2 regions of the Asticcacaulis sp. W401b genome follow, and region 2 is predicted to be linked to the other one. Evidence: predicted binding sites of a transcription regulator. Region 2 holds the regulator's gene; the other holds the start of a gene.
What was found. The regulator LexA, encoded in region 2, represses DNA repair genes until DNA is damaged. The targets are predictions, from matches to a motif close to ATGTTCNCNANNTGTTCT.
Positions count from the first base shown of each region.

Region 1: recA (recombinase RecA) is a predicted target of LexA. The motif match lies at 2,176-2,193, and genes of this name have one in related genera.

Region 1 is NZ_JBKFEE010000008.1:14,075-18,493, reverse strand. Features, by position in the region: gene ACK8OE_RS15245 (glycoside hydrolase family 5 protein) at 1-271, shown strand, start outside; gene ACK8OE_RS15240 (hypothetical protein) at 412-1,014, opposite strand; gene ACK8OE_RS15235 (RNA polymerase sigma factor) at 1,004-1,498, opposite strand; gene ACK8OE_RS15230 (hypothetical protein) at 1,508-1,669, opposite strand; gene ACK8OE_RS15225 (winged helix-turn-helix domain-containing protein) at 1,829-2,146, shown strand; gene recA (recombinase RecA) at 2,284-3,357, shown strand; gene alaS (alanine--tRNA ligase) at 3,564-4,419, shown strand, end outside.
Region 2 is NZ_JBKFEE010000004.1:209,215-213,633, reverse strand. Features, by position in the region: gene ACK8OE_RS10795 (ComEC/Rec2 family competence protein) at 1-1,316, shown strand, start outside; gene ACK8OE_RS10790 (hypothetical protein) at 1,248-1,754, opposite strand; gene lexA (transcriptional repressor LexA) at 1,809-2,516, opposite strand; gene trpC (indole-3-glycerol phosphate synthase TrpC) at 2,627-3,421, opposite strand; gene trpD (anthranilate phosphoribosyltransferase) at 3,425-4,419, opposite strand, start outside.

The DNA.
Region 1 (4,419 bases), on a different contig from region 2:
GTGGGTGTGGGCCCGCGCCGCCACCCCGGATGCGGCGACGCGCGTGCCGCTGAACATCCTGATCTCGCTCAACAAGGCCCCGTGGACGGCCCTGACCAACACGCCGGTTCAGATCTCGTCCGAATGGGACATGTATGTGGTGCAGGCCGTGGCCGACAAGGACTATGAGGCGGGCACCCTCATGCTGGCCCTGCAACTGGGCAAGTCGGCCTATCCGATCGAGCTGGGCGCGCCGGTGGTCCTGCGCAACTACGCGCCGACCGCGCAGTAGGCCGCTTACGGCCCATATAACAACGGCCGAAGATGCTGACGGCATCCGGCCGTTGAAGACACGAGAATGTCTCATATGTGTCAGTGACATGAGACATTCTCGAATGGAATACCAAGGGTCATTTCCAATGACTCTTGGTATTATCCCGCATATTCGGCCAGAAGGCGCTCAAGTCGCGCGCCTTCTGGTCTCAGAAACCACAGGTAGCGGATCGTCTGCACCAGCGTCGAAGCCCCCAGTGCGCCTCCGAACAGTAAAGCCCCCTGCACGGCCTGAGTGGCGGTCATCTTGTCCGTATCGACCAGTTGCCACAGGGTCACGCCTGTGACGAGGGGGAACAGCCCCATCAGCCAGAACATCACGACGGCGCTGTGCCGGGCCGCGCGGTTTTCGTCCAGCCTGAGCTGTAGGCTCTGCGCAATAGACGCCGTCGGGTCCGCAAAGCGTCGCCTGTGCCGGTCGTGCGCGCGCATCATCAGGATCAGCGCCACCCACGGCGCGACCAGCATCAGCAGGCTCCCCCATTCGCGCGTGATCTCAAGACTGTCATGCCGAAGGGCGTCATACCCAAAGACAAGTGTGATCGTACCCAGTGCGGCCCCGACACACAGCAAAAAAACGGTTTGTCCCTTACGGCGACGCTCGATCCCGCTCATCAGGCTCTCCAGTAAAAAGGCCCGCGCAGTGCGGTCCATGTCGTGGTCATGGGCGCGCCACAGGCGCTCCAGGGTTTCAATCTTCATCGGATAGCTCCTGAACAAGCGTGGCCAGTCGCGCCCGCGCCCGGTTCAGACGCACGCCGATATGGCTTTCACTGAGGCCGTGCAGGGCGGCCATATCGGCATAGGGCGTCTCTTCCAGCCACAACAGCATCAGCGACCGGTCGAGCGGGAAAAGGGCGCGCAAGGCGTCAAACACCTGATCCAACCGGGCATCGGACGGTTCAGGGGGGAGCTGTTGCAGGCCCTCGCGCTGTGTTTCAAACAGGCGCAATAAACGCAGGCTCTCGCGCCGTTTCCACGTCAGGGCGCGGTTATGCGCCACGCGGTAGATAAAGGTCGCCGGGAGCGACTCTCCGCGAAAGGCCGGCCACGCCCTCCACACGGCGATCAGCAGTTCCTGAAGCAGATCCGCCTGATCCGCCGACGCCGCAAAGGCGCGGCTAAGCCGCCGCAGCGCCGGCAGGTGCGGGCTGATCCACTCGCTAAAGGCCGGATCGTGCGGCATGTGGTCGTCTTATCGCGCGGCCGCGGCTTCGCGCGCCAGTCGGAGCGCCTCGCGATTGCTCTGCTCGAAGGCCCAGGTGTTCAGGCCCCAAACCACACCGGCGATGAGCAGAACCAGCAGGGCCGCAAGGACCGGTAGACGGTAACAGGCAGGTAAAAACAATCCAAGCATCTTAATCTCCTGTGTTTGGGCTTACGAGAGGTTAGACGCCCGTGACCGCGTAAAACTTACACGCCCACAAAATAAATCGGTACAGCCGATAACGGGAAGGTCACTTGCCAGCGCTAAGTCTGTGGGTCTAAATACGCGGCGACTTCGCAAGGTGAGCCGATGAAACCCTTTAATGCCGATGCGCTCGAAGATCTGGTCCATGCGCGGGCGCGTCTGGCCATACTCGCCTATCTGTCCACGGCGGGGCAGGCGGACTTTACTGATCTGCGCGATCAGGTGGGCATCACCGACGGCAATCTGTCGCTGCACCTCAAAAAGCTGAACGAGGCGGGCTATGTGGCGATTCGCAAAAAGATCGTCTCCAACCGCTCCAATACGCGTATCGGTCTGACCGATGAGGGGCGCGACGCTTTTTATAACTATCTCGATCAGCTCAAGCGGATGCTCGACGCCGTTCCGGAAAAGCCCGAAATCTGAGCCGCCACGCGATGTTCCATTTTTTAATGAGAACATATTGCGAACTTGGAACAAATGGGGTACGGTCTTCTCAACACATTTTCGCGGACGGGGGATGGACCTTCGCCTTGGGAATCGTGGCATAGGGAAGGTCTGGAATCATGTCGCAAGCGGTATTGAAACTCGTGGGAAAAGACGAAGCTGAAAAACAACGCGCGCTGGAATCGGCGCTGGCTCAGATCGACCGTGCCTTCGGTAAGGGCTCGGTGATGAAGCTGGGCAATGCCGGCAAGGTGGTGGAGGTCGAATCTATTTCCACCGGCTCGCTTGGTCTCGACATGGCGCTCGGTATCGGCGGCCTGCCCAAGGGGCGGGTCATCGAAATCTACGGGCCGGAATCGTCGGGTAAGACGACGCTGGCCCTGCACACGGTGGCCGAGATTCAAAAGGCGGGTGGCACGGCGGCCTTTGTCGATGCCGAACACGCGCTCGATCCCGTCTATGCCCACAAGCTGGGCGTCAATCTGGACGATCTTCTGGTGTCGCAGCCCGATAACGGCGAACAGGCGCTGGAAATCACCGATACGCTGGTGCGGTCGGGTGCCGTCGATATCGTCGTGGTCGATTCGGTCGCGGCCCTGACGCCCAAGGCCGAAATCGAAGGCGATATGGGCGACAGCCTGCCCGGTCTTCAGGCTCGCCTGATGTCGCAGGCCCTGCGCAAGCTGACGGCCTCGATCTCCAAATCGAAGTGCATCGTCATCTTCATCAACCAGATTCGCATGAAGATTGGCGTCATGTACGGCTCGCCGGAAACGACGACCGGCGGCAATGCGCTGAAATTCTATGCTTCGGTGCGTCTCGACATCCGCAGCATCGGAAAGATCAAGGTGCGCGACGAAATCGTCGGCAACAATGTCCGCGTCAAGGTGGTGAAGAACAAGGTCGCGCCGCCGTTCCGCGAGGTCGAATTCGACATCCTCTACGGCGAAGGTATCTCCAAGCTGGGTGAAATCCTTGATCTGGGCGTCAAGGGTGGCGTGGTCGAAAAGTCCGGCTCGTGGTTCTCGTTCAACTCGATCCGCATTGGTCAGGGCCGCGAAAATGCCCGCGACTTCCTGAAATCCAATCCGGAAATCGCGGCGGAAATCGAAGCGCTGGTGCGCAAGAAGTCAGACGCCATTTCCGAAGAACTTCTGGGTACGCCGGAACCGGACGAAGACGGCGAATAAAACCTGAAACCCGCGTGGGGTGCGGGTTTTCAGACCGCCTGCCTTCCACGCGTAAACGCCCCGGTCTTGTGACCGGGGCGTTTCTTTTTGTCCTGACACGTCAGAAAAATACCTGCGTTGGCGCAAAGGTCTTTGCGCAAATACCCAAGCCCTCTATATACGGCTGAAAATCGTCCTGTGGTGCGGTGTTTAACCGTCGGAGTCCCATGCCTTCCTTAAATCAGATCCGTCAGACCTTCCTGGATTACTTCGCCAAGAACGACCATGAGATCGTGTCGTCTTCGTCGCTGGTGCCGCATAACGACCCGACGCTGATGTTCACCAATGCGGGCATGGTGCAGTTCAAGAACGTCTTTACGGGGGCCGAAACCCGTCCGTACAAGCGCGCCACCACCTCACAAAAGGTCGTGCGCGCCGGCGGCAAGCACAATGATCTGGACAATGTCGGCTATACGGCGCGTCACCACACCTTCTTTGAAATGCTGGGGAACTTCTCCTTCGGTGACTATTTCAAGGAGCAGGCGATCAGCCACGCGTGGAACCTGATCACCAAGGAATACGGCCTGCCCAAGGACCGCCTGTTGGCCACCGTCTATATCGACGATGATGAGGCCTTCAATCTGTGGAAGAAGATCGCGGGTTTCTCCGACGACCGCATCATCCGCATCGCCGGGTCTGATAATTTCTGGTCGATGGGCGATACGGGCCCCTGCGGTCCGTGCACGGAAATCTTCTACGATCACGGCGAGCACATCTGGGGCGGCCCTCCGGGCTCTCCGGAAGAGGACGGCGACCGCTTCGTCGAAATCTGGAACCTCGTCTTCATGCAGTTCGACCAGCAGCCGGACGGCACGCGGCTCAACCTGCCCAAGCCCTCGATCGACACCGGCATGGGGCTTGAGCGCGTCGCGGCGGTGCTGCAAGGCGTGCACAACAACTACGATGTGGACCTGTTCAAGGCCCTGATCAGCGCCAGCGTCGAGGCAACCGGCGTCAAGGCGGAGGGTGAGGCCCTGCCGTCGCACCGCGTCATTGCCGATCACCTGCGCTCGACCTCGTTCC
Region 2 (4,419 bases):
GCGATTCGGGGCTGGCGCATATTCTGTCCATTTCTGGTCTGCATATGGCGATTGTCGGCGGCTTTGCCTTCTTCGCCTGCCGGGGCGCGCTGGCCCTGAGCCCACCGATCGCGCTGAGATACCCGATCAAGAAATGGGCCGCCGGATTGGGGATGGTCGCCGTGGCGCTTTATCTGGCCCTTTCGGGCGCCCCGGCCCCGGCGATCCGCGCCGCCGTGGTCGCGTGGGTAGCCTTTGGGGCCATTGTGTTTGACCGTCGGGCATTGAGTTTGCGCGCTCTGGCCATAGCCGCCCTCATCGTGTTGCTGCTCATGCCCGAAGCCGTACTGGAACCGGGGTTTCAGATGTCGTTTTGCGCCACGGCGGCGCTTTTGGCGCTGGCCGAAGTGTCGCGCAATCCTGTCCGCGAGCTGGACGTGCCATGGTGGGTGCAGGGTTGGCAGGGCCTGTGGCACGGACTGAAGGTCTCGGTGCTGGCTTCGACGGTGGCCGGGCTGGCCACCACACCGTTCGGCGTCTTCTATTTCAGCCGCGCCCAGATGTATGGCCTGATCAGTAACCTGCTGGAAGCGCCGATCACCGGCTTTATCGTCATGCCGGCGCTGGCGCTGGGCACGGTGATGAGTGGCACGCCTTTCGGGGCCCCTATCCTGTGGGTGGCGCAGCAGGGGCTGTCTGTGATCGCGGCCATTGCGGGTTTTGTCGCCGATTTGCCCGGCGCGGTGTTGACAGTGGCGGCCCCGCCCAATCTGGCGCTGGCCTTGTCCACGGCGGGTGTTCTGTGGATGTGCCTGATCCGCGGTCAGGTGCGCTGGGTCGGCCTGCTGGCGGCGCTCGCCGTTATCTATTGGCCGCGTGAGACAGTACCGGATATCTGGCTGGAGGCCGAAGGTAGCAATGCGGCGCTTCGCGTTGATGGCACGGCCTATAGTCTGCGTCCCACTGTGCGCCAGTACGGCTATCAACTCTGGTTGAAACACTATGCGCTGAACGATGCTCCTCAGAAGGGCCCGCAGGACTATGTGTGCAAAAGCTATGTCTGCCTGCCCACGGCCACCGCACCTTACCGCGTCGGTTTCGCTTTCGGCCGCAAAGCCCCCAAGTCTGAACAGATAGAGGCCCTGTGCCAATCCGCTGATCTGATCGTCCTGCGATCTCAGGTGGCCGAATGGCCCGCCAACTGTGCCGGGGTCAATCGCATTACCGCCTCAGACTTCGAGCGGTTGGGAGCCATGGAACTGACGCGATCAGGTTCGAAAAGCTGGCACATTAAAGCCGCCAAACCTTTGAGAGGTCAGCGGCCATGGGTACATTAAGCCCGCCGTTCGGTCTTCCGCATCTGTCTTATCCGATCCCGCCTTGCGTGACGGTCTGGACCTGTGTTGACGGGCTCCTTTTATAGCCAGACGCAGAGGCTGAACGATCCTATGGTTTGTCCAATGTCTAACCCGGTGCGAAAAGTCTCTGATATGGCATAAAACCTGGCTCAGCATGAGAATGGCCGCAATTTCGGCATAGACGGCGGTATCTGCGGCGACCAGGAACACCACCTCAGCCGGAAACGCCGGGGCGAACGAGACCACCGTGGCGACGAACGCCGCGGCAAACACCATTTTCGACCATGTAAGCGTGTTCAGTCCCTTCGCCAGACGGTCGATCAGAAGGCCTTTAAGGCTGCGACCTATCCTGGTTTCCGGAAATAAAAAGGCAACGCCATAGGCCATGAGTATCGCATAAAGAACAGAAAACCCCATATCATCCTCCACGAGAGCGATATGGGGTGCAGCCGTCGCCAAACAAGACGCGATTTAATGATACCGGCGCATCAGACCGACCAGCTTGCCCTGAACGGCCACTTCGTCGGCATTGTAGATGCGCGTCTTGTAGGCCGGATTGGCCGCCTCAAGGGCAATAGACGCGCCCTTCTTGCGCAGGCGCTTCAGCGTAGCCGTATCGCCATCGACCAGTGCCACGACGATTTCGCCCGACTGCGCCGAGTCCGACTTCTTGATAATCACATAATCGCCGTCGAGAATACCGGCATTGATCATCGAATCGCCTTCGATTTCCAGCAGATAGTGCTCGCCCGAACCGACGAAGATTTCCGGCACGCGGATACGGTCGCGTTCGGCCCCCAGCGCCTCAATGGGTACACCGGCGGCGATCTTGCCCAGCAGCGGCAGTTCGCGGCCTTCGTCATTGGCGGGTTTGGACGCCGGGGCCGGGGCGGCGGGGCGGGTGCCTTCGACCACCTGCGGCACAAATGCCTGACGACCACGCGGCGGGGCGGCGGTCGTGGCCTGATCCGGCAGCTTGATCACCTCAAGGGCGCGGGCCCGGTGCGCAAGGCGGCGGATGAAGCCGCGTTCTTCAAGAGCGGTAATCAGCCGGTGGATCCCCGACTTCGACGCCAGATCCAGCGCCTCCTTCATCTCATCAAAGGACGGAGATACCCCCGTCTCCTTGATGCGTTCATGAATGAACATCAGAAGTTCGCGTTGTTTGGTCGTCAGCATAGGTCCACCCGCTGCAAAAGTTTGTCCCCGGACATGGCAATATTTAGCGCATGAATGGTGAACAAGTCATGAACTTGTGCAAAGTGTTCTGTATGCGTTCTTGAGTCTTGTCAAGCGGGCGTGAGCAGATTCTTCGCCGCCTGAGTGACGTCGCCCTGCCGCATCAGGCTTTCGCCGACCAGCATGGCCGTGGCCCCGGTTTTTTCGAGCCGCGCCACGTCCTGCGGCGTGAAGATACCGCTTTCGGCGACCAGAACGTGCTGCGGTCCGACCATCGCCGACAGGTCTTCGGTTGTTTTCAGATCGACGTCAAAAGTTCTTAAGTTTCGGTTGTTTATACCGATCAGCGGAGAGGCGAGCTTAAGCGCGCGCTCCATCTCAGGCGCGTCGTGTACTTCGACCAGGGCGTCCATGCCATAGGCATGGGCCGCCGCGATCAGATCGGCAGCGACGGCGTCGTCGATCATGGCCATAATCACCAGAATGGCGTCGGCCCCAAGGCTGCGTGACTCGGCGACCTGCCACACATCGACAAGAAATTCTTTGCGGATGCAGGGCAGGGTGACGGCGTTGCGGGCTGCCACAAAGTGCGATTCGTGCCCCATAAAGCTGGGCGCATCGGTCAGGATCGACAGACAAGACGCTCCGCCGGCCTGATAGGCCGCCGCCAATTTAGCCGGTTCGAAATCCTCACGAATCAGACCTTTGGAGGGACTGGCCTTTTTGACCTCGGCGATCAACGACAGACTGCGCGGCTGTTTGTGGGCCACCAGCGCGCGTTGAAAGCCGCGCGGTGCGCTGACGTCCTTGATGCGTGCCTCCAGAGTCGCCAGAGACGCCGCAGGCTTGCGTTCGGCGACTTCCGTGCGCTTGTAGGTGGCAATCTTTTCCAGAATATCGGACATGATTTAGCTGTTCGTGAGGGTGACGAGTTGGTCAAGCGCGGCCAGGGCCTTGCCGTTATCGAGGCTGGCGGCGGCGTGATCCAGCCCTTCGCGCAGGGTCTCAACCGCCCCACCGACCAGGAAGGCCGCTGCGGCATTGAGCATGACGATATCGCGATAGGGGCCTTTTTCGCCCTCCAGCAACCGACGTAAGGCCGTGGCATTGTGCTCGGGTGCACCGCCCGTGATGTCAGCCAGCGCCGCACGCGGCAGGCCCACGGCTTCGGGGGTGATGGTGAACAGGCGCAACTTGCCGTCCTTCCATTCCGCCACCTCGGTTTCGCCCGTGGTGGTCAGTTCGTCGAGACCGGAGCCGTGCACGACCCAGGCGTGAACGGCCTCAAGCTGACCCAAGGCCTTGCCAATCGGCTCGATAAAGCGCGGGGAGGGTACGCCCACCACCTGACGGCGCGCGCCGGCAGGATTGGTGAGGGGGCCCAACAGGTTGAAAATAGTGCGGAAACCGAGCTGCTGACGGATTGGGGAGACGTGTTTCATCGCCCCATGATGCGCTACGGCGAACAGGAAGCAGATACCGGCTTCGTCCAGCGCCTTGCGCTGCTGCTCCGGCGTGGCGTCGATATTGACGCCCAGTGCCGCCAATACATCGGCCGTGCCGGATTTTGAGGTGATGGCACGGTTACCGTGCTTGGCGACCTTCAGGCCACCGCCGGCGGCTACGAAGCCCACGGCTGTGGATATGTTGAGCGTGTGCAGCCCATCGCCGCCGGTGCCGCAGACATCCACCGTATCATAGGGATGGTCGAGCGTTTTGGCCGCCGCCCGCATGGCGCGGGCGCACGCAGCGATTTCGCCGACAGTTTCGCCGCGCAGGCGGATGGCGGTCACGGCGGCGGCCACCTGAGCCGGGGTCGGTTCGCCGCGCAGGCAGGCGGAAAAGAAGATTTCAGCGTCGGCGTCAGACAGGGTTTGACCGTCCGCCAGCTTGGCCAGCAAGG